One region of the Nonomuraea sp. 3N208 genome, then DNA from elsewhere that is predicted to be linked to it. Evidence: riboswitches for the same ligand, from Rfam matches in the RefSeq annotation. Region 1 holds a riboswitch; each other region holds the start of a gene.
The links. A riboswitch is a leader RNA that binds a small molecule or an ion and turns the genes downstream of it on or off. The one in region 1 is predicted to bind thiamine pyrophosphate.

Region 1 (7,121 bases):
GCCTTGGCGACCACGCTGACCGTGAGGTCGGCCAGCTCGACGGTGTCCACGGCCAGGAACCCCGGTTGCTCGGCCTTGGCGAGCGTGAGGAGGTCGTCGACGATGCGGTTCATACGCTCCAGCTCGTCGGTGACCAGGGCGAGCGTCTCGGCGCGGTCGGCCGGGTCGTCGCCCATGAGCTCCAGGTGGCCGCGGATGACGGTGATCGGCGTACGCAGCTCGTGCCCGGCGTCGTCCAGAAAGGTCCGCTGCACTAAGAAGGCACGTTCCAGCCGGTCGAGCATGTGGTTGAACGTGCCGGCGAGCGCGGCCACGTCGTCGTCCCCCGGCACGTCCAGCCGGCGGGTCAGGTCGGAGGAGTCGCTGATCTGCTCGGCCGTCTGGCTGACCAGCCGGACCGGCGCCAGCACCCGCCCGGCCACGAACCACCCGGCCGCCCCGGCCAGCGCCATCGCGGCCAAGGCGGACAGCCCGAGCACGCGTACCGCCTCCACGATCTCATCACGGTGCGCGTCATAGAAGATCGCCACCACGAAATGGGCGGGGCGGGGATCGGCGGTCACTTTGACCGGGATGACCGCGTACCGGACCTGTCCCCCGGCGGTCTCGACGTCTCCGCTGACCGTCCTGGTGGCCGTGGCCAGCCGCGCCACCAGGTCGTCGTCGGTGTCGAGGCGCACGAGTGGCGGGATCGCGGTGACCCTGTGGGGCTGGCCGTCGACGATGGTGAAGAAGGTCTCATGCCGGTCCGGCGAGTTGATCTTGAGGTACTCAATGAGCAGTGTCCCCACGTTCGTGAAGCCACGGTTGTTGTCCGCGTACTTCCGCAGCTTGTCGACCTCGTTCTCAAGCTCGGCCTGCACCCGATTGTCGAGGCTGGTCTGCAGGAAGGTCCAGGTCGCGAAGATCGAGACCGACAGTGCGAGGCCGACGACGGCGAGCATCCAGCCCACGATCCGGGCACGGGCGCTCACGCGCATGCGGCCTCCCCATCAGTCGTCATCGTCATCGTCCCCGCCATCATCGTCGTCGTCGTCATCACCATCGCCGCCGGGCCTGGGGGACGGCGGTGTGACCGGCTCGGCCTTGGTCTTGCGCGGGGCAGGCCGTTTGCTCTCGGTCTTCTCGGGCGTGCCGGCTGCATCGCCCGACTGGCTCCGGCCAGGCGACGGGGACTGACCTCGATCAGGCGAGGGCGAGCCCGAAGCCGAAGGGGACGCCGAGACCACGACGGGCTCGCCCAGATCAGAACCCCGATCGGCTGCGCTGACCAGCCCCACCGACAGGAACCCGGCCACCGCACCCAGCCCGAGCAGGATCACCATTGCCCGCTGTTTCATGCCATCGACCTTGACACCCTACGAGGAGACCACGCTGAAGCCCAGATGAGAAACCTCTCATCTGATCACGCCTGTCCGCACGTTGCCTCCCGCGCCGGTACCGGCGCCCCATTCGCGCGCAGCCTCCCGCGCCGGTATCGGCGCCCCATTCGGGTTAGAATCATGTTCTGCATACCGACCGGTCGGTTCAAGAGGAGCAGCCATGCAGGTGCGGGACAAGGTCGTGGTGGTCACGGGCGCGGCGGGCGGGATCGGCCGGGCGCTGGCCCTGCGGTTCGCCGCTGAGGGCGCGGCCGGGGTGGTGGTCGCCGACCTCGACGAGGCCGGGGCGGCCGCGGTGGCCAAGGAGATCGGCGATCGCGCGGTGCCCGTGCGGGCGGACGTGACGTCGGAGCCGGACGTCGCCGCCCTGGTGGACACCCCGTTCGGCCCCGTCGACCTGTTCTGCTCCAACGCCGGCATCATCGGCGGCCACGGCCTGGACGCTCCCGACCAGGAGTGGAGCAGTCTGTACGCGGTCAACGTCCTGGCCCACGTGTACGCCGCCCGCGCCGCCGTACCCTCCATGATCGCCCGCGGCGGCGGCTACCTCCTGAACACCTGCTCCGCGGCCGGCCTGGTCAGCTGCCCCGGTGACGCCCCGTACGCGGTCACGAAGGCGGCGGCGATCGCGTTCGCCGAGTGGGTCGCCATGCACTACGGCTCCCAGGGCATCAAGGTCAGCGTGTTGTGCCCGCAGGGGGTGCGGACGGCCATGTACGAGCGAGGCCAGGAGGAGGACCACCTGACCGCCCGCGCGGTAGGCGCCTCGGGCGCGATCCTCGACCCCGCCGATGTGGCCACCGCCGTCGTCGAGGGCCTGGTGGCCGAGCGCTTCCACATCTTCCCGCACCCGGAGGTGGCGGAGTTCGTCCGCCGCAAGGCGGAGGATCCGGACCGCTGGCTGGCCGGCATGTCGCGCTTCGTCGACTCCCTGGCGCAGGCATGAAGGGCGACACGGTCGCGGCCCGCCGGGCCTGGCGTCGCCTGGAGCCGGTGCACGGCATGATCTACTTCGTTCCCGAGGCCGCCGATCGCTACGCCAAGCTCGGCCTCACCGGCATGTCCGGATATTTCGCCTCGCGCAGCGCCCCCTTCGGCCGTGCCTCCGCCGACCTGGTCATCGCCACGTTCTACAACTTCTACCCCGGCCTCGTACGCCGGTCCCTCCCTGCCGCCTGGGACATGGTGACGCCGGAGCAGATGCTCGAGGCCCGCCTCGAAGCCGCCACCGAAGCCCTGCGCCGGGCGGGCATCCACGAACTCCCCCACGTGACCGAGACCCTTGACCTGGCCCACCGCGCCGCCACGGCGGCCTGCGACCATCCGCAGGGCCGCCCGCTCTTCGCCGCTCACGCCGCGTTACCCTGGCCGGACGACCCGCTCCAGCAGCTCTGGCACGCTCAGACCCTGCTCCGCGAGTTCCGCGGCGACGGCCACGTGGCCGCCCTGCTCACCGAAGGCCTCAGCGGCCTCGACGCCCTGGTCCTGCACGCCGCCAGCGGCGAGGTCCCCACCGCGTTCCTCAAGATCAGCCGCGCCTGGCCGGAGGAGGCGTGGACGGCCGCGGAAGCCGGCCTTCACGATCGCGGGCTCCTGGAAGGGGGCGCTCTGAGCGCGGCGGGCCAGGCGCTGCGCCGCCACATCGAGGACCATACGGACGCCCTGGCCATGGCCGCGTACGGGGCGCTTGGCGAGGACGGCTGCGAGCGCTTGGCCGAACTCGCCCGCCCCTTCGGCCGCCGCGTCGTCGAAGCGGGCCTGCTCCGCCTCGGCTGACAACGCGCCGGCCGCCTGCTCGTCCGGCAGCAGCGCCGGTTCTGGCTGATCGTCCTCGGTCTGCGCGTCCGCAAGCTGCGGGAGGTCGCGCGTTATGCATGCCCTGACCAGGGCAGACCGCTGGGCATGCCGGAAACGACACCACCGCAGAGCCAGCCGTACCCAGGGCGCACGGGCGGGATGGTCCCCGAGCCACGTGACGAGATGCGGGGCTACGAGGGCAGGAACCTCCTCAAGGACAAGAAGGCGCTCATCACCGGAGGCGACTCGGGAATCGGCAGGGCGGTCGCGGTGGCCTTCGCCAAGGAAGGGGCCGACGTCGCGATCGCGTACCTGACCGAGCACGAGGACGCCGCGCACACCCGCAAGCTGGTCGGGGAGGCAGGGCGGCACTGCGCGCTGCTGCCCGGCGACCTGGGCGACCGCGCCCACTGCGGCGCGGTCGTCGAGCAGGCGGTGTCCGAGCTGGGCGGGCTGGACGTCCTCGTCAACAACGTGGCCTACCAAGCGCCGGTGAACACGCTGGAGGAACTGTCCGACGAGCAGTGGGAGCGTACGTTCGCGGTCAACATCCACAGCTACTACCGCGTGACGAAGGCCGCGCTTCCCCACCTGCGGGAGGGGAGCGCGATCATCAACACCTCCTCGATCAACGGCCTGCGCGGCAACAAGTCGCTCATCGACTACGCGGCCACCAAGGGCGCGATCAACGCCTTCACCTACTCCATGGCGCAGAACCTGGTCGAGCGGGGCATCAGGGTCAACGCCGTGGCGCCGGGGCCGGTGTGGACACCGCTGATCCCGGCCACGATGCCGGAGGAGAAGGTGGAGAAGTTCGGGCAGCACGTGCCGATGGGGCGGCCCGCCGATCCGGACGAGATCGCCCCGTCGTACGTGTTCTTCGCCGCCGAGCGGCTGTCGTCGTACTACACGGGCGAGGTGCTGGCCCCGGTCGGCGGCGAGACCCTGTCGGCCGGGGAGCCGGGCTGATCGACGTAGACGGTGCCGCCACGCTGCCGGAACTCCGCCGCCTTGTCCGCGTAGCCCGCCTCGCGAATGTCGTGGCTGATCCGCATGGAGCAGAACTTCGGCCCGCACATCGAGCAGAAGTGCGCGGTCTTGGCAGGCGCGGCAGGCAGGGTCTCGTCGTGGAACGCGCGGGCGGTCTCGGGGTCGAGCGACAGGTCGAACTGGTCCTCCCAGCGGAACTCGAACCGCGCGTCCGACAGCGCGTCGTCCCATTCCTGCGCCCGCGGGTGTCCCTTTGCCAGGTCCGCGGCGTGGGCGGCGATCTTGTACGTGATCACGCCGGTCTTGACGTCGTCCTTGTCCGGCAGGCCGAGGTGTTCCTTGGGGGTGACGTAGCAGAGCATGGCGGTGCCGTACCAGCCGATCATGGCGGCCCCGATGCCGGAGGTGATGTGGTCGTAGCCCGGGGCGATGTCGGTGACCAGCGGCCCGAGCGTGTAGAAGGGGGCGTCGTCGCAGAGCTCGCGCTGCAGGTCGACGTTCTCCTTGATCTTGTGCATGGGCACGTGTCCCGGGCCCTCGATCATGACCTGGACGTCGTGCTCACGCGCGATCCGCGTCAGCTCGCCGAGCGTGCGCAGCTCGGCGAACTGGGCTTCGTCGTTGGCGTCCGCGATCGAGCCGGGCCGCAACCCGTCGCCCAGCGAGAACGACACGTCGTAGCGGGCCAGGATCTCGCACATGTCGGCGAAGTGCTCGTACAGGAAGCTCTCGCGGTGGTGCGCCAGGCACCAGGCGGCCATGATCGAGCCGCCGCGCGAGACGATGCCGGTCTTGCGGCCGGCGGTGAGCGGCACGTACGCCAGCCGCACCCCCGCATGCACGGTCACGTAGTCCACGCCCTGCTCGCACTGCTCGACGAGGGTGTCGCGGTAGACCTCCCACGACAGGTCTTCCGGACGGCCCTTGACCTTCTCCAACGCCTGGTAGATGGGCACGGTGCCGACCGGGACCGGCGAGTTGCGGATGATCCACTCGCGGGTCTCGTGGATGTCCGGGCCGGTGGACAAGTCCATGATCGTGTCCGCGCCCCACCGCGTGGCCCACGTCATCTTCTCGACCTCCTCCTCAATGGAGGACGTCACGGCCGAGTTGCCGATGTTGGCGTTGATCTTCACGAGGAAGTTGCGGCCGATGATCATCGGCTCGGACTCGGGGTGGTTGACGTTGGCGGGGATGATGGCCCGGCCGGCCGCGACCTCCTGGCGTACGAACTCGGCGTCGAGACCCTCGCGGACGGCCACGAACTCCATCTCCCTGGTGATCAGCCCCTTCCTGGCGCAGCCGACCTGGGTGACGGGCTGACCGGCGGCGCGGCGGTCGCGTACCCACTCCTCGCGCAGGCGCGGCAGCCCCTGCCTGACGTCGGTCTCGACGGCGGGGTCGGTGTACGGGCCTGACGTGTCGTACAACGTCACCGCCGATCCGTTCGACAGGCGCACCTGGCGCATCGGCACACGGAGGTCACTGGTGTAAACCTTGGTAAAACGCGCGTCATGCATCGCGCAAACTCCCTTCGCCGGCATTATCCGGAGCAGGTTCTGGCGGTCGGCGGCTGTCAGCCGTCCTCTCAGCCCGGTCCGCACCGGGCTCCCGCGTTGGTCGGCGATGGTCGTACCCACCCTGTGCGCCGCGCCAAACCTGGCATGATCGGGAACATGGACGATCCCACCTCCCGGACGACCGCCACCTACAACCGCATCGCACGGATTTTCGACGAGCGCAGCGCCAATCGCAGCGACGGCTTTCTGGCCTTCCGGCAGCGGTTCGCCGAGGTGGTTCGGGGACCGGTGGCCGACCTGGGGTGTGGTCCTGGGCATGACGCGGCCTGGTTCCTGGAGCAGGGCCTACCGGTCGTCGGGGTCGACCGCTCGACCGAGATGGCCAGGCTGGCCGCTGCCCGCGGAGTGCCCGCCGTGCTGGGCGACCTGCGCAGGCCGCCGCTCGCCCCCGGCTCGCTCGCGGGTCTGTGGTGCTGCGCCGCGCTGCTCCACGTGCCCGCCGACGAGACCGAGCCGACCTTGCGCGCCTGGTCGGCGGCGCTGCGGGCGGACGGTGTGCTCGGTATGAGCACATCGGCCGGCGACAGGCAGGAATGGGAGCCGATCCCGTACGACACCGCGGTCTCCCGGTGGTTCGTGCACCGCGACCCCGACACGCTGCTCGCGATGCTGGAATCGACCGGGTTCGAGGTCTTCGAACACGGTATGAGCACCACCCACCGCACCTGGCTCAACGTGCTGGCGCGCCGCCGCGAGGTTTGATGAGCGCCCTGGGCGGTACGTCCCCATCAGGGGAAACCATGATGAAGATAGCCGCTGTCGCAGGACTCGTGGTGGTGGCCGCGTTGGGAGGGACCACCGCCGCTGGGGACGGCATGGAGCAGCACGAAGTCAGCCAGGAGCAGTACGACACCTTGATGGGCCAATGCCGCTACGCCAATACGGCGCGGGCGCGGACGCAGTGCCGCGCGGACGTCAAGGCCATGTACCGAGTCGGAGAAACCGACCCCACGCTCGACTGCCGCACGTACTCCGGCGTGTCCGTCTGCGGCACGCTGAAGCTCAGCAGGGCCGAGCGCCAGTGCACCAAGGACTCCACGGACCAAGGGCTGCCGTTCCGCCGGGCAGAGGTGGAGTGCTACGCGCTTACCTGAAAGGCGGTCGTTGTGATCATCGTTGGGGTGGACGGCTCACGCACCGGCCTGGAGGCCGCCGCGTGGGCCGCCGCCGAGGCCGCACTTCGCCGCACGTCGCTCGTCGTGGCCCACGCCGTGCCGAAGTGGGTGTGCGAGGAGACACCCGGCGGCCACTACGCCGAGGTCAGGCGGTGGATGCGCGAGGGCGCCACCACGGTGCTCGCGGCAGCCGAGGACCGGGTCCGTCGCGAGCATCCGTCGGTGGAGGTGGCCACCGAGCTGCTGCCCGGCGATCC
Region 2 (7,121 bases), on a different contig from region 1:
GCTCCCGGCTCCCCAAGCGGGCACGCAGCCTCGAAACCGATCTGGTGTACGCGCATCCGACCGCCTGGGTGCACCTGGCCGAGCTTCCGGTCACGATCGACTGCCGTCCGCTGTGGCGCTGGCGGCGCTTCACCACCGATCTGCCGCCGGACGCCGGACTGCGCTGCTGTCTCGGGCGCCCTCTATATGGCTCTCAGCACAGGAGGTAACCGGTGAAGTTGCGCTCGATCATCATCTGGACGGTGGTCGCCGTCGTGGGCGCCACCGGGTGGGCGGTGCTCGCTCTGTCCAGAGGCGAGGATGTGAACGCGGTGTGGTTGCTCTGCGCCGCGCTCGGCTCGTACGCCATCGCCTACCGGTTCTATGCCCGCTTCATCGTCCGCAAGGTGCTGCGGGCCGACGACCGGAGGGCCACTCCGGCCGAGCGGCTCGACAACGGCATCGACTACCAGCCGACGGACCGGCGGATCCTGTTCGGGCACCACTTCGCCGCCATCGCCGGGGCCGGGCCGCTGGTCGGTCCCGTGCTGGCCGCTCAGATGGGTTATCTGCCCGGGACCATCTGGATCATCGCGGGCGTGATCTTCGCCGGGGCCGTGCAGGACATGGTGATCCTGTTCTTCTCCATGCGGCGCAACGGCCGCAGCCTCGGCCAGATGGCCCGCGAGGAGATCGGTCCCGTCGGCGGGGCGGCGGCGCTCATCGCGGTCTTCGCCATCATGATCATCCTGCTGGCCGTGCTGGCGCTGGTCGTGGTCAACGCGCTCGCGCAGTCGCCGTGGGGCGTCTTCTCCATCGCGATGACCATCCCCATCGCCCTGTTCATGGGCTTCTACCTGCGGGTGATCCGGCCCGGCAGGGTCGTCGAGACCACCGTGATCGGGGTCGCGCTGCTGATTCTGTCGATCGTGGCCGGCGGCTGGGTGCAGGAGTCCAGCTGGGCGCCGTTCTTCACGCTGAGCCCGTCAGCGCTGGCCTTGTGGCTGATCGCGTACGGCTTCGTCGCCGCCGTGCTGCCCGTGTGGATGCTGCTCGCGCCGCGTGACTACCTGTCCACGTTCATGAAGATCGGCACGATCGCGCTGATCGCGATCGGCATCGCCATCACGATGCCGCCGCTGCAGACCACCGCGTTCACCGACTTCGCCTTCAGCGGCAAGGGGCCGGTCTTCGCGGGCTCGTTGTTCCCGTTCGTGTTCATCATCATCGCCTGCGGGGCGTTGTCGGGGTTCCACTCGCTGATCTCCTCCGGCACGACGCCCAAGATGATCCAGAAGGAGACGCAGGTCCGGATGATCGGGTACGGCTCCATGCTCATGGAGTCGTTCGTCGCCATCATGGCGATCACCGCGGCCTGCGTGCTGACGCCGGGGCTCTACTTCGCGATGAACTCCCCGGCCGGAGTCGTCGGGGCGACCGTGCAGACCGCTTCCCAGGCGGTCACGAACATGGGCTTCGTGATCACACCCGAGGAACTGCAGGCTGCGGCGGCGGCCGTACAGGAGGAGACGCTGATCGCCCGGACGGGGGGCGCGCCCACGCTGGCCGTGGGCATCTCGCAGATCTTCTCCGGGTTCCTCGGGGGAGCGGGGCTCCAGGCGTTCTGGTACCACTTCGCGATCATGTTCGAAGCCTTGTTCATCCTCACCACCGTGGACGCGGGCACCCGGGTGGGGCGGTTCATGCTCCAGGACACGATCGGCAACCTGTGGAAGCCGATGGCGCGGGTGAGCTGGTGGCCGGGGCTGGTGGCCTCCAGCGCGGTGGTCGTGGCGGCCTGGGGATACTTCCTCTACCAGGGCGTCAACGACCCACTCGGCGGCATCAACCAGCTGTTCCCGCTCTTCGGCATCGCCAACCAGTTGCTGGCCGCGGTCGCGCTCACCGTGGGCACGACCCTGCTGATCAAGAGTGGGCGGCTGAAATGGGCCTGGGTGACGGCGGTGCCGCTGGCCTGGGACGTGGCCGTGACGCTGACGGCCAGCTACCAGAAGGTGTTCTCGCCCGACCCGGGGCTCGGCTTCTTCGCCCAGCGTGACCGCTACCAGGCGGCGCTCGACCAAGGCCAGCTGCTCGCGCCCGCCAAGTCCATGGACGCGATGCAGCAAATCGTGATCAACTCCACCGTGGACGGCATCTTGGCAGCGTTGTTCGCCATCATGATCATCATCGTCATCCTGGACGCGGCCCGCGTCTGGGTGAAGGCGATCAGGACACGGGAGCCGCTGCCGACGACTGAGGCGCCGTTCGAGGAGTCGACGCTCGTGGCACCGTCCGGGCTCATCCCCACCCGCGAGGAACGCGAGATGATGGCTAAAACTCCTGGATGATGCGGCTCAGCGTGGCGTTCAGCTCGGCGAGACCGTCCTCGCCGAGCAACGCCGCCACCCGGCGCTCCACCTCGTCGATGGCGGCATAGCCGATCTTCAGCGCGTCATCGCCCCGCTCGGTGAAGACGATCAGCTTGGCACGGCGGTCGGCCGGGTCGGGCACCCGGCGCAGGTAGCCCAGCCGCTCCAGGTCGTCCACCAACGCCCCCATGGCCTGGGGGGTCATCTGGGCCTTTTCGGCGAGCCTGCTCAACCGGATGCCTTTGTGCTCCATGTGGAAGAACACCGCCGAGTGCGCGGGCCGGACGTTCGCGTCGTACGCCCTGCCTGCCTCCTGCACGACGTTCTGCAGACGCAGGTACGCCTCGTACAGCAGGGCCACTACGTGCGGCGGATGAGTGGCGGCCACGGGTCTTCTCCCAATTGCTAAGGATGCCTTATATTAAGGCTACCTTAGCAATTGGGAGTGTGCGATGCACCAGGAAGAGATCTGGGCTGCCCTCGAGATCGAGCGGCGCGGCCTGGCCGACCTGCTCGACTCGCTGCCGGAGCAGGACTGGGAGCGGCCGTCGCTGTGTGCCGGGTGGCGGGTCCGCGACGTGGCCGCCCACCTGGCGATCGCCACCCGGGTGAACCTCGCGTGGGGGCTGGTCGAGTTCGTCAAGGCACGCGGCAACTTCAACCGCATGGTCCATGACTCGGCCGTACGGCACGCGAGGCTGCCGATCGGTGAGATCGTCGCGCAGGTGCGCGAGTCGGCCGGCTCACGCCGCCGGGCACCCTCGACCAAGCCGCTCGACCCGCTGTTCGACGCGCTCGTCCACGGCCAGGACATCACGGTGCCGCTCGGCATCGAGCGCGCCATGCCGCACGTTCCGGCCCGCGCCTGCGCCACCCACATCTGGGAGCGCGGCTTCCCCTTCCATCCGCAGCGGCGGCTGCGCGGGCTCCGGCTCGTGGCCACCGACGTGGACTGGACGGTCGGGGCGGGCGAGGTGGTGGAGGGTTCCATCCAGGCGCTGCTCCTGCTGCTGAGCGGGCGCCCGGCCGCGCTGCCGAGCCTCACCGGGGCCGGCACGGCGGCGCTGACCACGCGCCTGCCATAGCGGTCAGGGGGCGAGCCACTCCGCAGTGGGCCAGGTCTCGCGCCGCCAGGCGCTGTCCCAGAACATCCACTCGTACGCCGCCGCCGTGCAGTACGCCTCGGTCATGGCCTGTCTGGTCGCCGGATCCGTGGTGGCGGCCAGCCGGTCGGCGATGGTCTTTGCCTGCTGGACGGACGCCGCGAACCCTGGGTCCGAATAGGTATCGATCCACTTCCGGTACGGGTGGTCCGGCACGTCACCAGTGCGCCCCAGCAGCGCCGTGCCGACGTCCTGGTAGATCCAGAAGCACGGCAGCACCGCCGCGGCCAGCACGGGATACGGCGCGGCGAGTGCCGTGGCCTGCAGGAACGACGCGTACGCCAGGCAGGTCGGCGACGTGGCGATGGCGGCCACTTCGGCGTCGAGCATTAGTTCCTTGACGTAGCCGGCGTGCAGCAGGCGCTCGGCCGCCAGCGCGGTGTGCGCGCTCTGGGCGAAGAACGCCGCGTCCGCCGGGTCGGTGGCCCGCGCCGACGCCGTGGCCAGCGCCTTGGAGAACGCCTCCAGGTAGCGGCCGTCCTGCACGATGTAGAACGCGAACCGGTCGCGCTCGAGCGTGCCGTCGCCGAGCGCGACGTTGAAGGGGTGGTCGTGGATGGCTTTCATCAGCTCGGCCGTGCGCAGCCACATGTCATCGCAGAACATGACGTCCCTTCGCTAGTGCGAGCTAGAGCAGGTTCGACGGGTGTGATCTCAGCCCGGACGTCCGGGCACCCCGCGTCAACGCGGCCCACTGTAACAAAGGGCTCACTCGCGCAGCTCGGGCGGGAAGCCGGTCCAGCGGAGCTCGGCGGGCAGGTGCCCCATGTCGTTGAAGAAGAGCACGGAGGACGGGCGGTCGGGTGCGTACCGGATGACGGTCAGGGCGGCGTTGCAGTGGTTGAGGCCGAGCCAGCGCCATTCCGGGGCGTCCAGCGCGGCGCGGACGAGCCAGCCGATGAGGAAGTTGTGCGTGACCACCAGCTCGTGCCGGGTTCCGTCCGCCACGGGACCCGTGAACGCACGCTCGGCCTCGGCGGCGAGGGCCGGGCCGCGGTCGCGTTCGTCCGCGGGGAACTGGGCGACGAACCCGAGGAGACGGTCGGCGTACTCGGGGGCGAGTTCCTCCTTGCGCGGCAGGTACGGGATGTAGTCGCCGGCGGCCTCGGAGGCGTGCACGGGGACGCCGGGAAGGTGCTCGCCGATCAGCCGGGCGGTCTGTGTCGTCCGGGGGAGCGGGCCGTGGTGGATGGCGGCGAAGGGCACTTCCCGCAGGCGTGCGCCTAGCAGCGCGGCCTGGCGGCGGCCATCGCCGGTCAGGGCGTGGCCGTCCGGCGTGGCTTCGCCGTGGCGGGCGAGATACAGGTAACGGGTCATGGTCTCGCCCATTCTTCCCCTATATGGTGAGGCGGGTGAGCAGCGATGAGACGCGCGACGGGGTGGCCCTGAGCAACCTCGACCAACCGCTGTTCGACGGGGCGGACGCCACCAAGCGCGACCTGGTCGACTACCTCGACGCGGTCGCCGACCGGATCATCCCGGTCCTGCGTGACCGCGCGCTCTCGGTCATCCGGGTACGCCCGGGGCAGGATCCCTTCATGCAGAAGAACCTGCCGAAATACGCCCCCGAATGGGTGAAGCGGTTCTCCGTTTGGGCCGAGGCGTCCCGCCGGCAGGTGACCTACGCCGTGTGCGACGACCGGCGTACGCTGCTGTGGTTCGCCAACCAGCGGGCGGTCGAGTACCACCCGTCGCTGTTCGCCGGCGACCAGCCGACGCACATGGTGCTCGACCTCGACCCGCCAGAAGGCAGCGAGTCCTTCCAACTGGCCGTGCGGGCCGCGTTCCTGGTCCGCCAGGCGCTGGAGGACTGTGGGCTGGCGGGCGCGGTGAAGACCAGCGGGGCCAAGGGCGTGCATGTGTTCGTCCCCGTGGTGGCGGGGACCGCTGTGGATGACCTGGCCGCGGCCACCCGCGCGCTGGGCGCCCGCGCCGAGCGGGTGGATCCGGCGCTGGCCACCACGGCGTTCATCCGCGAGGATCGCGCGGGCAAGGTGTTCATCGACTCCACGAGGGCGGGCGGCGCCACGGTCGTGGCCGCGTACAGCCCGCGCGTGCGGCCCGGCGCGCCCGTGTCCTTCCCTGTGCCCTGGTCGGATCTCGACCGGGTGTCGGCGCGCGACTTCACCGTGCACACCGCGGCCGGGCTGCTCAAGGACGCCGACCCGTGGGCCGAGGCGATGCCCGCACCGCAGCGGCTCCCGGCCGACCTGATCGAGGAGGGGCACACGATCCCGATCGCCCGCGTGCAGGCGATGCACGAGGGCAAGCGCCGCGCACGTGCCCGCCGCGACGCCGAGTAGGAGGTGGCGCGGTGCGACAGCGCTGGACGTGGACCTGGCGTTAGGAACGTACGACGCGATCGGATCGCAGACCGGCCACCACCGCCTCCGGTTTGTCGGCGAAGAAGCTGATCGTGGTGGCCTCCGCGCGGCGGCCGAGCGGGCGGAGGAACGCGACCGGCTCGGTCAGCTCGATCGTCACGTTGGTCCGGGACGCGACCGCCACCCTCACGTGCCCGTTCTTGACCGAAACCATGCTGCCCTCGTTGTCGTTGCGGCTCGTGCGCACGGCGGCGATGCGCTCCCGGGGTACGCGCAGGTCGAGGTAGGCGCCGTACCTGATGCGCAGCTCGTCAGCGGTGATCACATGCGGCCGGGTGACGCTGGCCGCGGCCAGCATGACTCCGAACAGCAGCCCGTACACATCGCCGATCAGCACCGTGAACCGAATCCACGCGGGCACACCGGTCGCGACGAGCAGCACGTCGACGACCACGGTCTCGACCGCCATGGCGAACAACATCAGCGACAGCGTGAACGTCTGCTCCTTCGCGTACGTCGCTACGGACGCGCCCCCGGGCACGCCGTGCCGGCGGCGAAAGATCCACAATCCTATGCTGGCCAGGCCCTTGAGCTCGAACCCCAAGATCCGTAGCGCGGCTTTGAGCATCGCAGTCCTTTCCCTCGGCGCCGGTCACCTCCGATTGGACACGTTGACGTCGCGTGAAGGTCAAGCCGAGAGGATCCCAGGGGGTCGCGCGACTGGAGAAGCCAGCAGCGCGGGGACGGCATCTTCCCCGGAATGCCGTCCCCGGCTGGGCCACCCTCGGGTCCTGTCCGAGGGTGCCGGCGCACGGAAGGGCCAGACTGTGACGCCGGTCGGCCTCCATGGGTTTCCGAACTTCCCGAGGCCGCAGAACTCATCGTGCGGACGCTTCCTGTAGATGTGAATCACCGGTGAGCACAGGCGGCGCCTAGTTGTCCACTTTTGACCTGCCCGAGCAGGATCCAGTGATTTCATGGCAGAGCTTCAACTCGCCCTATCCCTCCTGCTTGTGCGGATGTGCGATCTCGGGTACGCGACCCCGACGGCCACGGCAATGAGCTGTTCACCGCCGTGCCAGACCTTTCGTGCATTCCTTTGAACCCGGGTCCGGCGGACGGCGTACAACGTGGCGGTAAACGGCGCTCGCCGATGGCCGGGGCAGAGGCTCACCTGGGCGAACATCGGCGCGCCCACCTCGTGCGAATCAACCGGCACTGGGGATGGCGATGGAATTTCAGTGGACTTCAGCCGGGATCGACGCCCCTCATCGTGGTGCCGT
Region 3 (7,121 bases), on a different contig from region 1:
GCGGACCCGTGCCCGATGGAACGTGCCCACGCCCCGGGAAGTAGGCCCGGCCCCACGGGCATCACGGGGTTGGCGGCTCCGCACCGGTGCCAGACCGTCCGGCCAGGGAGACATAATGACGCCGCCGACTCTCGGGCGTGTCACGCCGCCGAGCTTCGGGCGTGTCACGCCGACCCCGGGCTTCGGGCCTGTCATGACGATCGCCGGGCATCGGTGATTTCAGGGGATCATCGGGAAGGTCAGGGGGTCATCGGGGAGGACGCCTCGGCGTAGCGGCGGCGCGGGATGCGGCCCGCCTGCCGCGCCAGCCGCCCCGCCACGACCGCCGACTTCATGGCCGCCGCCATGAGATCGGGCCGCTGCGCCCGGGTGACCGCCGTGGCGAGCAGTACGGCGTCGCAGCCCAGCTCCATCGCCAGCGCGGCGTCGCTGGCCGTGCCGATGCCCGCGTCGAGGACCACCGGCACCGAGGCGGCCTCCACGATCAGCTCGATGTTGTGCGGGTTGCGGATGCCCAGTCCCGAGCCGATCGGCGCTCCCAGGGGCATCACGGCCGCGCAGCCGGACTGCTCCAGCCGCCGCGCCAGCGCAGGATCGTCGCCGATGTACGGCAGCACCACGAACCCGTCCGCCACCAGCCGCTCGGCCGCGTCGAACGTCTCGATCGGGTCGGGCAGCAGCGTCCGCTCGTCGGCGATGACCTCGAGCTTGACCCAGTTCGTGCCGAGCGCCTCCCTGGCCAGCCGCGCCGTCAGCACCGCCTCGCCCGCCGTGAAGCAGCCGGCCGTGTTCGGGAGCACCTTGATGTCCCGCTTGTGCAGCACGTCCAGTACGGAGCCGCGGGCGGCCGGGTCGAGGCGCCGCATGGCGACCGTGGTCAGCTCGGTGCCGGACGCGGCCAGCGCCTGATCGAGCACTTCGAGGGAGGGCGCGCCGCCGGTTCCCATGATGAGCCGGGAGGAGAACTTCTCCCCGGCGATGATCAGATCATCCACCTTGCACCGCCGTCAGAACCTCCATGCGGTCGCTGTCGCTGAGCGCCGTCGTCTCCCATGCGCTCCGCATGACCACCTCGTCGTTCACGGCCACGGCCACCCCGGTGGTGGCCGCGGTCAACGTTCGTACGGCCTGCGCCACCGTGGTGCCGTCGGCGACCTCATGCGCGGCCCCGTTGATCGTCACAATCATGAGATTTCCCGAAACCTCCCCGGCGAGCACAACGCCGCCAGCTCACCCTCTTCGCCGCCCGAGTCGCCCGAGTCGCCCGAGTTGCCCAGCACGAGCGCGGCCGTGAGCGGCGCGAGCAGCACACCGCCCCGGTAATGCCCGGTGGCCAGGGTGAGCCCCGGCGTCCCGCTCGGGCCGATGATCGGCAGGTTGTCCGGCGTGCCCGGCCGGAGCCCGGCCACCACGTCGGCGACCTCCAGCTCGGTCACGCCCGGCACCAGCTCCCTGGCGTCGCGCAGCAGCTCGTAGAGCCCGCCCGCGGTCACTCTGGTGTCGAACCCCAGCTCCTCCTGGGTGGCCCCGACCACCAGCTCGCCGTCGCCGCGGGGGACCAGGTAGACGTACGAGCCGTGCACGGTGCCGCGTACGCACCGGCTCAGCAGCGGCTGCGGGGAACGCAACCGCATGATCTGCCCCTTGACCGGCCGCACCGGCACCTCGGCCAGCTCGGCGCTCCAGGCCCCGGCCGCCAGGACGACCCGCTCCGCCCGCAGCTCGGACGGTGGCTGAGGCCCTTCTCGTGGCGGCTCGAGGCGTACCCCGACGACCTTGCCGTCCGCGTCCCGCAGGAGGCCCGCGGCGCGCGCCCGCACCAGCGGCACGTGCAGCCGGTCCAGAGCCGCGAGCAGGGCAGTCGTCACCCGCCGCGGGTCCACCCAGGCGTCCTCGGGAGCGAGCAGCCCGCCGCGCACCGACGGGGCCAGCATGGGCTCCAGGCGCCGGCATTCGCGCCCGGTCAACCGCTCGACCGGCAGCCCGAGCTTGTCCATGTACGCCGCCAGCTCGTCCAGCGCCGCCAGATCGTCGGCTCCGAACGCCACGTCGAGCGTCCCGTCCGCCCGCAGGTCCAGCCCGCGCCGCGGCCCGTCGCCGATCTCCAGCCCGCCGAACGGCCCGACCCGGGGCCCGCCCGCGGCGCCTGCGCCGGCATCGGCCGCCACCCAGCCCGCGTCCTCGGCCAGTTCGGTGGCGAAGGCGGGCCAGCGGCGCAGTGACGCCATCCCCAGTCGCAGCAGCGGCGTCTCCGTGTAGGTCACCTCGCTGACCGGGGCCAGCATCCCCGCCGCCGCGTACGAAGCTCCAGAGGCCGGGGCCGGATCCACCACCGTGACCGGCCGCCCGGAGCGGGCCAGCCGCCACGCGATGGACAGCCCGACGATCCCGCCGCCTACGATCACATCCACATGCGCTCCCTTCGCCGGCATGATCCGGATCAGGTGTCTTGCGGTCGAAGGCCCGGTGCAGCCTTCCTCTCAGCCCGGTAACGGCCGGACTCCCGCGCGTCTTACGTCCCCAGCCTACGGCCTCGGTGCGACGCCGAAGCACGCTCCCCGTTAGGGTCTTGAACGTGGACCATGTCGTGGTGGTGGGAGCGGGCCTGGCAGGCGTCCGCACGGTGGAGGCGCTGCGCGGGCGCGGGTTCGGCGGCGGGATCACCCTGATCGGGCAGGAGCGGCATCGCCCCTATGACCGCCCGCCCCTGTCCAAGAGCGTGCTGCTCGGCGACGCCGAGACCAGCTTCTTCGACACCGACCTGGCCGCACTCGACGTCGCCTTCCGCCCGGGCGTGAGCGCCAAGGCGCTGCGCGCGGGCGTCGTGGAGACGACCGAGGGCGAGATCGGCTACGACGGCCTGGTCATCGCGACCGGATCCGAGCCGATCAGGCTGCCCGGCGACGGTCCCCAGCACGTGCTGCGCACGCTCGACGACGCCCACGAGCTCAGGGCCATGCTCGTGCCCGGCGCCCGGGTCGCGATCATCGGCGCCGGCTGGATCGGCGCCGAGGTGGCCACCGCCGCCCGCCGCGCCGGCTGCGCGGTCACGGTGATCGAGGCGGCCGCCACCCCGCTCGCGACCGCCGTCGGCCCGGAGATCGGGGCCCGCACTCAGCGCTGGTATGAGGGCATCGACCTGCGTCTCCGCACCATGGTCCGGTCCGTGGACGAGGGCGGCGTGCGGCTGGTGGACGGCGAGTTCGTCGAGGCCCACGTGGTCGTGACCGGCATCGGCGTGCGACCCGCCGTCGAATGGCTGGCCGACGCCGACATCGACCTGCACAACGGCGTCGTCGTGGACGAGCGCCTGCGGGCCTCCCTGCCCGACACGGTCGCCGTCGGAGACTGCGCCGCGTGGTGGTCGCGCCGCTTCGGTACCAGGCTCAGGATCGAGCACTGGGACACCGCGCTCAACGCCCCCGAGGTCGCCGCGGCGACTCTGCTGGGCGAGGACGCGGTGTACGACCCGGTGCCGTACTTCTGGTCGGAGCAGTTCGGGCACATGGTCCAGTACGCCGGGCACCACCAGGCGGGAGAGCGCCTCATCTACCGCGGCGACCCGGAAGGCAAATGGTCGGCCGTCTGGCTCGACGCCGACGGCGCCCTCGCCGCGGTGCTCGCCGTGGACCGGCCGCGAGACCTCGTACAGGGCCGTAGAATCATCGCCGCGGGACACCGGCTCGATGCGGAACGCCTGGTAGATCCAGAAGTGTCCCTACGAGATTGTGTTGTTTGAGCAAGCACGGCATGTGGTAGTTGTGGTTTCGTGACGCTTTCTGTTGCACAGATCGACCGGGAGACCGACCAACTCGTAGACGAGTGGCTGACGCTCCCCCAAGTGGCCCAGCGCCTTGAGCTTCCCATCGGGCGGGCCAAGCAACTCCTCAAGGACCACAAGCTCCTAGGCGTGCGCCGGGGGAGCGGCGGGCCACAGGTGCCCGCAGTGTTCCTCGACGGAAAAGACGTGATGAAGGGCCTACCCGGCACACTGACCGTGTTGCAGGACGCCGGCTACGACGATGTCGCGGCGCTGCGCTGGCTCTTCACCCCAGACGAGTCGCTGCCGGGGTCGCCCATCGAGGCGATCAAGGCCGGCCGTCACACGGAGGTCAAGCGGCGTGCCCAGGCCCTCGCTTTCTGAGGCCCGCCTCTATCTCTGCACCGACGGCCGCCGCGACCGCGGCGACCTCGCGGAGTTCCTCGATTCGGTGCTGGCCGGGGGCGTGGACATCATCCAACTGCGGGAGAAGGGCCTGGAGGCACGCGAAGAACTCGCCCTCCTGGAAGTCTTCCGCGACGCCTGCGACCGGCACGGCAAGCTGCTGGCCGTCAACGACCGGGCGGACATCGCCTACGCCGCCCGGCCCGACGTGCTCCACCTGGGGCAGGACGATCTTCCTGTGACGGTCGCGCGAGAGATACTCGGCGACGACATCGTCATCGGACGGTCCACCCACTCCGCCGCCGAGGCTTCCGCCGCGGCGGTGGAGGAGGGCGTCGACTACTTCTGCTGCGGGCCCATCTGGCCGACGCCGACCAAGCCCGGACGTCCGGCTCCGGGGCCGGCGCTGCTGCGGCACGCGGCGTCGGTGGGGGCGGCGCGGCCGTGGTTCGGGATCGGCGGCATCGACCTCGCCAACCTGGACGAGGTCATGTCGTATGGGGTTCGCCGGGTTGTGGTGGTACGGGCGATCACCGACGCGTACGACCCGGGCGCGGCGGCGGCGGAGTTCGCCAAGCGCTTGTCAGCGGCCGCCGCAGGTTGACGGCCGTTGTCCGGTTGACGGCCGTTGTCCGATGGGCGGCATTGTCCCGTGGGCAGCTCGCCGTGCGATCGTGTGGCGCAGTGCTCACCAGCCGCGCCGACGGTGGGTCGTTCACGCCCCATGGGTGGGACGGTCAGGTTTTGCGGGAGGTGGCCGCGATGGCGAGCTCGGTCAGCGCCACACGGGCCTCGGCCGCGATCGGCGCCTGGTCGAGCGCGCTCAGAGCCTCGCCCAGGTAGTCGCCGATCAGGTCCTCACACTCCTGTAGCGCCCCGGTGCCCTCGATGATCCCGCGCAGCGTGGCCACTCCGCGCGCATCCAGCCCCGGATCTCCGAGCAGGCGCCGGACCGTCTCCGCCTCGCCGGGGGAGGCGGCCGCCAGCGTGCGGGCCACCAGCATCGTCCGCTTGCCCTCACGCAGGTCGTCCCCCGCCGGCTTGCCGGTCTGCGCCGGGTCGCCGAACACACCCAGGATGTCGTCGCGCAACTGGAACGCGATCCCCACCCGCGTGCCGTACCCGGTGCACAGGTCGTCCATCCACGGCGCGAGCTCCTGGGCGGCGAGCACCAGACCGAGCCTGAGCGGCTGCTCCACCGAATACTTGCCGCTCTTGAACAGCGCCACGCGCAGGGCGGAGTCGAACGTGTTCTCCCCGTGCGCCTGCTCCAGCAGGTCCAGATACTGCCCGCACATCAGCTCGGTACGCATGTGATCGTGCACGGGCTGGGCCGCCTCCAGCGACTCGCGGGGCAGGCCGCTGGTGCGCCACATCTCGCCCGACCAGAGCAGCAGCAGGTTGCCCAGGAGGATCGCCGCGCCCTCGCCGAACTGCTCCGCAGAGCCGTGCCAGCCGGCCTTCTCGTGCAGCGCCTGGAAACGGCGGTGCGCGGCCGGCATGCCCCTGCGCAGGTCGCTCTGGTCCATCACGTCGTCGTGCACCAGCGCACTGGCCTGCAGCAACTCCAGCGAGGCCGCCGCGGTGAAGATTTCGGGCACGTCCGTGCCGCCCGCGCCGCGCCAGCCCCAGTAGCAGAACGCGGGACGCAGCCGCTTGCCGCCGGCCAGCAGCTCGTCGGCGGCCGTGCGCAGCGGCTCCAGATCGGGGTCGCCGGGGGCGGGCAGCTGTCGCTCGACGAACTCGCCCAGGGCCCGTTCCACGTGCGTGCGCAGGATGTGTATGCGCGCGGCGTCAGTGGTCATGCCTTGAGACTAGTGGCCGGGCGATCGCGCGCCGATCCCGGCTGACGTTAAGCGCTCGGCGATCTGTGGTTCCGGGCGGCTGCCTGTAACCTTGGGCCATGGCGCTTGGTCGACCCTCTATCCGGCCCGATCGTGTTCCCACCGTTCGCGACATGCTCGCTTCCGGTGGCCGCACGTTCTCGTTCGAGTTCTTCCCGCCGAAGACCGACGAGGGCGAGCGGCAGTTGTGGCGGGCGATCAGGGAGCTGGAGTCGCTGCGGCCGACGTTCGTGTCGGTGACCTACGGCGCCGGCGGCTCCACCCGTGACCGCACGGTCGACATCGTGGAGCGGATCGCCCACGGCACCACGCTCACGCCTGTGGCGCATTTCACCGCCGTCAACCACTCGGTCCGCGAGCTGCGCCACCTGGTCGGGCGCTTCGCCGACGCGGGCGTGCGCAACATCCTGGCGGTCCGCGGCGACCCCCCTGGCGACCCCAGCGGCGACTGGGTGCGGCACCCGGAGGGCGTGCTCTACGCCGAGGAGCTGGTGCGGCTGATCAGGCAGGCCGGCGATTTCTGCGTCGGCGTGGCGGCCTTCCCCTACAAGCACCCGCGTTCGCCGTCCATCGAGGCCGACACCGAATACTTCGTGCGCAAGTGCCGCGCTGGGGCCGACTACGCGATCACGCAGATGTTCTTCCAGGCGGAGGACTACCTGCGACTGCGGGACCGGGTGGCGGCCAGGGGCTGCGACACGCCGATCATCCCGTGCATCATGCCGGTGACGCAGATGAGCACGATCGCGCGCTCCGAGCAGCTGTCGGGGGCGCCGTTCCCGCCGGACGTGGCGGCGCGCTTCGAGGCGGTCGCGGACGATCCGGCGGCGGTGCGGCGGCTGGGCATCGATCACGGGGCGGAGCTGTGCCAGCGGCTGCTGGACGAGGGCGCGCCGGGGATTCACTTCATCACGTTCAACCGCTCCAGCGCCACCCGCGAAGTGTTCCAGCGCCTCGCCGTGTCGCTTTCTGCTTGATTTGTTACGGTCGCCCGGCGGCACTCCGCCGACGTTTGATCAAAACCCCCATCTGTTACGGTCGCCCAGGGGCACCCACCCACCGACCAGGGCTGGGGGCCTCCAGGGAGACGCTGTCTGACCCCGCACGGGGTC
Region 4 (7,121 bases), on a different contig from region 1:
TCTTCGTTCTGGTCATTGCACTGGTCACAGCGGTGGCATGGCTGTCCGCAAGGCAGATCAAGGTTCCCGAGGAACAACCTGAGGTGATGCGGAGGATCATGCGGCTGCTGCCGTACGGCTCCGTGTTGGCCGCGCTCGTGCTCCCGCTGGCGGCCGGGCTCTACCTGCTGGTGTCCACGGCTTGGGCGACCGGAGAGCGGGCCGTACTGGCTAGCCGGCCTCTTTGAGTGCTGCTGCGACCTGCCCGTTCATCGATCCTTTGGGGGCGGGCAGGATGGCCCACACCGTCGTGGTGTCCCCGTCGTGACGTACCCCCCAGCTCTCCGCCACGTATTCCACGATGCCGAGCCCCCGGCCCCCCAGCGAGGACAGGGTCGGGCGGCCGGCCCGCGGCTCGGTCGCCGCGCCCCCGTCGCTGACCGCCACCTCTATGTGATCGTCGCTGCGCAGCCAGGCGACCCTCACCATCCCCGACGGCAGCGGATGCGCGTGCCGCAGCGCGTTGCTCAGCAATTCGCTCACCACGAGCACCGCATCGTCGATCGCCGCGGAAAAGACCCCACTTTCCTGCAGGTCAGTGCTCAGACGCTGGCGGGCGACGGCAACGCTGGACGGCGCGTACGGCAGCAGCACCACGCTTGACACACCCACCTCCCCGTTCCCTGTGCCCCCCGCGGGAACACTCCCCGGTACGACCGAAATGCCCCGTTACTCGATCCCAGAAACCGCATCTCGATCACAGCTTGTACACATTGGACGATAGGTCAGCTCAACCGTGACCACCTCGTTACCGCATCGGTGTGTCGGATCCGATAGTGGACGGGCACCGAAGGATGAGCCGCATTCTGGTGCCACCTTCAGGTCTCGGATGAGCGCTCACGTCGCCTCCCTGTGCTCTGGCGAGGCTGCGGACGATGTAGAGACCGAGCCCCACTCCACCAAACCTTCTCCGGTCGCCGCTGTCCACCTGGACGAACCTCTCGAAGATCCGCTCGCGGTCCGGCGGGGCGATGCCGACCCCTTCGTCGTCGACCACCACGACGACGTTGTCGTCCTCCGGCCAGGCCTCGACGCTGATCAGCCCGCCCTTCGGCGAATACTTGAACGCGTTCTCCAGCAGCTGCCCCAGGACGATGTCCGTGGCCAGCGCGTCGCCGAGCACGTTCGGCAGCTTGTCGGGGAGCACGACCTCCACCCGATGCTTGTCCGACAGAGCGGGCAGTCCCAGCGTGGCCGCGTGGATGCGCTCGGCCAGGTCAAAGGTCTCGATACGCACCTTGAGCTCGTCCGCGCCCGCTCTGGCGCCCAGCAGCAGGTGGTCCATGAGCTGCCCCAGCGACCTGGCCCGCTCGGCGATCGTGTGCACGGCCGAGCGTCGCTCAGGGTCGCTCAGCTTGTCCCAGCGGGAGTCCAGCGTGCTCGCGAACCCCCGCACGATCGTGATCGGCGTCCGCAGCTCGTGGCTGGTCGTGGCCAGGAACAGGTCCTTGGCCTCCTCGAGCTCCTTGGCCGTGGTCACGTCGCGGAAGTCCACGACGACCTCGCCGGTCTCCTCGACCCGCGCGCTCACCACGTCCAGCCACCGCCCGCTCTCCATCTGGAACGTGAGCTTCTCCCCCGCCTCTGGCAGCGGGAACGGCGGCGGCCCGCCGATGACGGCGTCGGCGGGGAACGCGGTGATCTCGGCGGCGGCGGGGTTCCACCGCACCACGCGCCCGGCCTGGTCCAGCACGGCGATTCCGTCGGCGCTGGCGTCGAACACGGCCTGCTCGTGCGCCCGCTGCCGTACTGCCTCCTGGTAGGCGACGGCGTTGCCGACGGCGATGCCCGCGTGGCCGGCCAGCAGCTCCAGCAGCTCCAGTTCGAGATGCCCCGGCGTGCGCCGGGCGAAGAGCGCGTAGAGCGCGCCGTACGGCCGCCCGCCGACGGCGGCGAGGCCCAGCGCGATCGTGTGCAGCCCGTTGAGCTTCGCCCACACCAGGTCGTCGAGCTCGCTCGACTGCAGTAGAACCGTCTTGCCGGTTCGTAAGAGCCGATCCACGAGGCTGGTCCGCAGGTCGGTGGTGGTCCCCCTGATCGACTCCGGCAGCTGGTACGTGCTGACCAGCCGCAACCGCTCCTCCTCGATCAACACGAACCCGCCCGCGTCCGCCCCGGTCAGCTCGGTGAGGCTGGCCGAGATCCGGTCCAGCACGGCCGACAGCTCCAGCTCGGAGTTGATGTCACCGACCACGTCCGTCAGCTTGCGCACGAGCCTGGCCCGGCGCGCCATACGGTTCTTGGCGACCTCGTCCGTCCTGGCCAGGTGGTGCACGCACACGTACCCGGCCACGGCGCTGCCCAGCCGCAACGCGCTGATGTCGACCCGCACGTCGAGCACGCTGCCGTCGCTGTGCAGGCGTTTGGTGCGCAACGACACCTGGCCCCCGGTACGCACGCGTTCGAGCACGGCGTTGAGCTCGGCGGTCAGCTCCGCAGGCACGATCGGGGCCCTGCGCCCGAGCATCTCCTCCGCCGTCCACCCGAAGAGCCGCTCGGCGGCCTCGTTCCAGACCAGCACGCTCTGGTCCCTGTCGAGCGCCACGACGGCGTTGGGTGAGCTGGCGAGCACCGCTCGGGCGATCTCATCGTCACTACCGGCCCATTGGTCCCCCACACCTCCATAGTGCCCGTGGCGAGGTAGGTACGTCGGGCGATCCGTCCGATACGCTGCGGTCACGGCGATTTCTCAGTCGCGGGGAAGGGGTGGAGGCATGACGAGCGGCGATCTGGATGCCCTGCTACGCGTGACCTCCACCACCTATCGGGGCCAGACGCCGCCGGACATCGCCTTCGGCACCTACGACGGCGCGCTGGGCCGGTTGGTGCTGGCGGTTACCGGCAAAGGCGTCGCCGCGTGCTCCTTCGAGCCGGAGAACGCCGTCTTCGAGCTGGTCACCAGGCATGTGGGCAGGTTCATCGGCCCGGACCCGCGCCGGCTCGACCCGGTGCGCAGGGAGCTGGACGCCTATTTCTCCGGCCGCCTGCGTGCGTTCGCCACGCCAGTGGACCTGACGCTGGCCACGTCCTTCGCCCGTACGGTGCTGCAGAAGACCATGGCGGTGCCGTACGGCACGACTACGACGCTGGAGGAGATCGGCGCGAGCATCGGCAGGCCGCGCGCGTTGCGGGCGATCGGCAACGCGCTGGCCTCCAACCCCGTCTGCGTGGTCGTGCCGTGCCACCGGGTGGTGCGCGAGGACGGCGGGATCGGCGACTACGCGGGCGGCCCGGCCGCCAAGCAGCACCTGCTCAACGTCGAGCAACGCGCGGCCGCAGCAGCAGACCGATGAGCAGCGTCACCAGCGCGGCCACCAAGGCCCCGCCGAGCGCGCCGTTCATCCAGGACTGCCGGGTGAAGCCGATCACCTCGCGAGTTCCCGTCCAGAAGTCGTCCCACGCCGGGACGGTAGGCGTCGAGGTGGTCAGCCAGTAGGCGACGAAGCCGAGCGCCCACGGCACCAGCATCGTCCAGCGCAAGGGGGCGTTCTCGGCGGTGTTCCACCGATCCGCGCGCCCCAGCACGAAGTAGTCGACGGCGAGCACCGCGAACATCGGCACGAACACCGCGCCGATCACGCCGAGGAAGGCGCCGTACGAGGTGACGTCCACGACCAGCGCGATCGCGACGGTGAGCACGCCGATGCCGGTGGAGAACACTCTCCGGTCCACGCGCGGCATCAGGTTCTGCAGCGACACGGTGGTCGAGTAGACATTGGCGAACGACTGGTCGGTCTCACGCAGCACCAGGATCGCGAAGAACAACGCGCCCACCGGCGCCGCCACGAACGGGCTGAACACCGCCGTGCCGTCGGCGAGCACCGCGTTCGCCCCGGCGATGGCGACCGCGTACACGCCCAGCCCCAGGCAGGCGACCTGGGCCAGCGTGTAGCCGCCCACCACGCCGGTGAACGCGGCCTTGCTGGACCTGGAGTGCCTGGCGAAGTCGGCGGCCATAGGCACCCACGACACCGACAGCGCGATCACGTAGTCCACGGCGGCGGGGAAGGCGGTCCAGTTCCCACCGGTGTGCGCGGGCGCCTCGGACACGAGGAACCAGGTGAACCAGATCATGGACACGATCACGCCGATGGTGACGTACCGCCGGATCAGGCGGACCGCCCCGAGCGGCCAGATCGTGAGCGCGGTGGTCAGCACCCCGGCCGCGATCACCCACACCTGGTACGGGATGCCGCCGAAGATCGCGGTGGCGGCCTTGGCGATCACCCAGAGCTCGAACGCGCCCCAGCCGAGCATCTGGACGATATTCAGCACCGTGGGAACGTAGGACGCCTTGGCACCGAACAGCCCCCGCAGCAGCACCATCGAGGGCTGCCCCGTCTGGGTGCCGGGGATGGCGGCAAGGCCCACCATGGACGTGCCGATCAGGCTGCCGACCACGGTGGCGGTGAGTGCGGCGATCAGGCTGAGCGGGGCGTTGCCGAGGGGGTTGAGCAGGTAGAGGGCGCCCGAGAAGCCCAGGAGACTGACTCCGAGGTTCGCCCAGAGCGCGCCCTGATCGAGCACGCCGAGCGTTTTCGGGGGCGTTCCCTCGAGGGTCAGCGGAACTTCGTCGGCGACATGTGTCATCGCGCACTCCCTACGCCGGCATTACCCGGACAGGTTCAGGCGGTCGGCAGCGGATGGATAGCTGCCCTCTCAGCCCGGCACCCCGAGCTCCCGCGACAATCTGAAGTTAGCGCCCTCATGATGCCATAAAGGGAGATTTCGCGTTAGGCCACGAAAGGTTGCTGTCCGGTCTCGCTGACCATCGGGCGGCGCGCGGCCTCCCACGACTGCATGCCGCCGCCGACGTTGACCGCCTCCCGCCCGAGCTGGTTGAGCCAGGCCGCCACCTGCAACGACCGCCCGCCCACCCGGCAGACGACGTAGACCGTGCGGTCACCGGGCACCTCGTCGACCCGCTGCTGGATCTGGGTCATGGGAATGTGCACGGCGTCAGGGGCGTGGCCGGCCACCCATTCGTCCTGCTCACGCACGTCGAGCAGGTAAGCGTCGCCAGGAAGGGCACTGGCCTCGATCTCAGGAACGGTCATGCCTCCATCATCTCTTGCCTTGCGTCATACTCGGCACGCGCCGTCGCGATCTCCACCTGGTGCTCCTCGGTCCAGGTGACCAGGGCCTTGATCGTCTGGTGCAAGGTACGGCCGAGCGGCGTCAACGCGTAGTCCACCCTGGGCGGCACCACGGGGTACACCGTACGGGACACCAGCCCGTCGCGTTCCAGGTGACGCAGGGTCACGCTGAGCATGCGCTGGCTGACGCCGTCGATCTCGCGGCGCAGCTGGGAGAAACGCAGGCTCTGGCAGTCGAGCAACGCGATGACCAGCAGCGACCACTTGTCCGCGATGCGGTCCAGTATCTGGCGGACCTCGCAGTCCTCCCGCGCGTCCCACTGCCGCACGTCATAGTCGTCGTCCACGGTGCTGTCGCAGTAACTGAGTGATCTGAAAGTGCCGTCTTCCATGACATTCCATGCTGGCCCAAGATGTGGACGGTTACAAGAGAGAACCGACTGCCTATACGTAACCGGGGGTTTGTCATGCCTGCCCGTTCCTGGGGCGTCCTCGCCGTCTTGTGCGGCGCCATCTTCCTCGAGGGCATCGACGTGGCCATGCTGAACGTCGCCCTCCCGTCCATCCGGGCCGACCTGGGGTTGTCCACGGGCATGCTGAGCGGGGTCGTGAGCGCGTACGTGCTCGGCTACGGCGGTTTCATGCTGCTGGGCGGCCGAGCGGCCGACCTGCTGGGCCGCCGCCGCATGTTCCTGCTCTGGCTCGGGGTGTTCTTGGCGTTCTCCGGCCTCGGCGGTTTCGCGGACGAGGGCTGGGTCCTGCTGATCGCCCGCTTCGTCACAGGCGTGGCCGCCGCATTCATGACCCCGGCGGGCCTCTCCTTGATCACCACGACGTTCCCCGAGGGCCGGCTACGCAACCGTGCCCTGCTCATCTACGCGGGAACGGCCGCAGGCGGCTTCGCGCTCGGCCTGGTGATCGGCGGCCTGCTCACAGCCTTCGGCTGGCGCTGGGTCTTCTTCGCGCCGGTGCTGATGTCGGCGGCGATCCTGGCCGTCGCCATCCCCCTGATCAAGGAGCCCGTCGCAGAACGGCCCCCGGCCACGGGGTTCGACCTGGCGGGCGCCGTCACCATCACGGGCGCGATGATGCTGCTGGTCTACGGCGTCGTACGCCTGGAGCACCCAGCCGAAGGGTGGCCGCTGACGGTCGCGGCCATCGCCGGCGGCCTGGCCCTGCTCGCGGCCTTCGCCACCGTCGAGCGCCGCTCCGCCAGCCCGCTGGTGCGACTCGGCATCCTCAGATCGGGCGCCCTGGTCCGAGCCAACCTGATGGCCGCCCTCTTGACCGCCTCGTTCTTCGGCTTCCAGTTCCTGATCACGCTCTACCTGCAGGAGTTGCGCGGCTGGTCCACCATCCAGACCGGCCTGGCCCTGCTGGCGGCCGCCGCCGACGTGGTGCTGGCCCCGACGCTCACCCCGTGGCTCGTCAACCGGTATGGCAACGCCAAGGTCGTGCTGGGCGGCCTGCTGTCGGGCCTGCTGGCGTACGCGCTGTTCCTGGGCGTCGGCCTGGACTGGACGTACGCGGCCATGTTGCCGTCGATGCTGCTCATCGGCCTGATGTTCGCCTTCGTGTACGGCCCGCTCACGATCGTGGCCACGGACGGCATCGCCGAGCACGAGCAGGGCCTGGCCGGCGGCCTCATCAACTCCTCGTTCCAGTTCGGCGCCGCCCTGGGCCTGTCGGCGGTAACAGCCATCAACGTAGCCGCCCTCACCCCCGAACCCACCCCCCAAGCAGCCCTGACCGCCCTACGCACGGCTCTGATCGCCCCTGTAGCCGCCACCCTCCTCGCCGCATGCATCGCCACCATCGCCCTCCACACCCACGCCCGCTCAAGAGACCGCATCCCGGTCAAGGCCTAACACCCCAACCCACACCCTCCCGCCTACGGGCCTCACCACGGTGAACACGACGCACCGACACAAGGCCCCCGCCGGCAACGGGACCACCCGGCCGAGCGGCGTGTCAGCGCCCCGCATA

Region 2: another riboswitch for thiamine pyrophosphate. It lies ahead of ACTWPT_RS51090 (TenA family protein); the one in region 1 lies ahead of thiC (phosphomethylpyrimidine synthase ThiC).
Region 3: another riboswitch for thiamine pyrophosphate. It lies ahead of ACTWPT_RS03065 (FAD-dependent oxidoreductase); the one in region 1 lies ahead of thiC (phosphomethylpyrimidine synthase ThiC).
Region 4: another riboswitch for thiamine pyrophosphate. It lies ahead of ACTWPT_RS33090 (purine-cytosine permease family protein); the one in region 1 lies ahead of thiC (phosphomethylpyrimidine synthase ThiC).

Annotation. Positions count from the first base shown of each region.
Region 1 covers NZ_JBQQBR010000001.1:14,017-21,137, reverse strand. Annotated here, with positions in the region: gene ACTWPT_RS00135 (ATP-binding protein) at 1-980, opposite strand, end outside; gene ACTWPT_RS00130 (hypothetical protein) at 993-1,340, opposite strand; gene ACTWPT_RS00125 (SDR family oxidoreductase) at 1,543-2,328, shown strand; gene ACTWPT_RS00120 (SCO6745 family protein) at 2,325-3,158, shown strand; gene ACTWPT_RS00115 (SDR family oxidoreductase) at 3,285-4,148, shown strand; gene thiC (phosphomethylpyrimidine synthase ThiC) at 4,085-5,689, opposite strand; TPP riboswitch at 5,682-5,794, opposite strand; gene ACTWPT_RS00105 (class I SAM-dependent DNA methyltransferase) at 5,846-6,451, shown strand; gene ACTWPT_RS00100 (hypothetical protein) at 6,490-6,843, shown strand; gene ACTWPT_RS00095 (universal stress protein) at 6,856-7,121, shown strand, end outside.
Region 2 covers NZ_JBQQBR010000055.1:28,067-35,187, forward strand. Annotated here, with positions in the region: gene ACTWPT_RS51070 (hypothetical protein) at 1-209, shown strand, start outside; gene ACTWPT_RS51075 (carbon starvation CstA family protein) at 213-2,330, shown strand; gene ACTWPT_RS51080 (MarR family winged helix-turn-helix transcriptional regulator) at 2,314-2,739, opposite strand; gene ACTWPT_RS51085 (maleylpyruvate isomerase family mycothiol-dependent enzyme) at 2,804-3,436, shown strand; gene ACTWPT_RS51090 (TenA family protein) at 3,440-4,120, opposite strand; TPP riboswitch at 4,108-4,203, opposite strand; gene ACTWPT_RS51095 (histidine phosphatase family protein) at 4,223-4,843, opposite strand; gene ACTWPT_RS51100 (DNA polymerase domain-containing protein) at 4,867-5,817, shown strand; gene ACTWPT_RS51105 (hypothetical protein) at 5,858-6,466, opposite strand.
Region 3 covers NZ_JBQQBR010000002.1:143,810-150,930, forward strand. Annotated here, with positions in the region: gene ACTWPT_RS03055 (thiazole synthase) at 240-995, opposite strand; gene thiS (sulfur carrier protein ThiS) at 988-1,188, opposite strand; gene ACTWPT_RS03065 (FAD-dependent oxidoreductase) at 1,185-2,432, opposite strand; TPP riboswitch at 2,401-2,517, opposite strand; gene ACTWPT_RS03070 (NAD(P)/FAD-dependent oxidoreductase) at 2,576-3,739, shown strand; gene ACTWPT_RS03075 (Rv2175c family DNA-binding protein) at 3,770-4,144, shown strand; gene thiE (thiamine phosphate synthase) at 4,122-4,769, shown strand; gene ACTWPT_RS03085 (polyprenyl synthetase family protein) at 4,903-5,970, opposite strand; gene metF (methylenetetrahydrofolate reductase [NAD(P)H]) at 6,123-6,986, shown strand.
Region 4 covers NZ_JBQQBR010000024.1:132,424-139,544, reverse strand. Annotated here, with positions in the region: gene ACTWPT_RS33110 (YidC/Oxa1 family membrane protein insertase) at 1-227, shown strand, start outside; gene ACTWPT_RS33105 (ATP-binding protein) at 211-645, opposite strand; gene ACTWPT_RS33100 (ATP-binding protein) at 788-2,656, opposite strand; gene ACTWPT_RS33095 (methylated-DNA--[protein]-cysteine S-methyltransferase) at 2,754-3,332, shown strand; gene ACTWPT_RS33090 (purine-cytosine permease family protein) at 3,292-4,629, opposite strand; TPP riboswitch at 4,620-4,733, opposite strand; gene ACTWPT_RS33085 (rhodanese-like domain-containing protein) at 4,773-5,096, opposite strand; gene ACTWPT_RS33080 (winged helix-turn-helix transcriptional regulator) at 5,093-5,527, opposite strand; gene ACTWPT_RS33075 (MFS transporter) at 5,603-7,003, shown strand.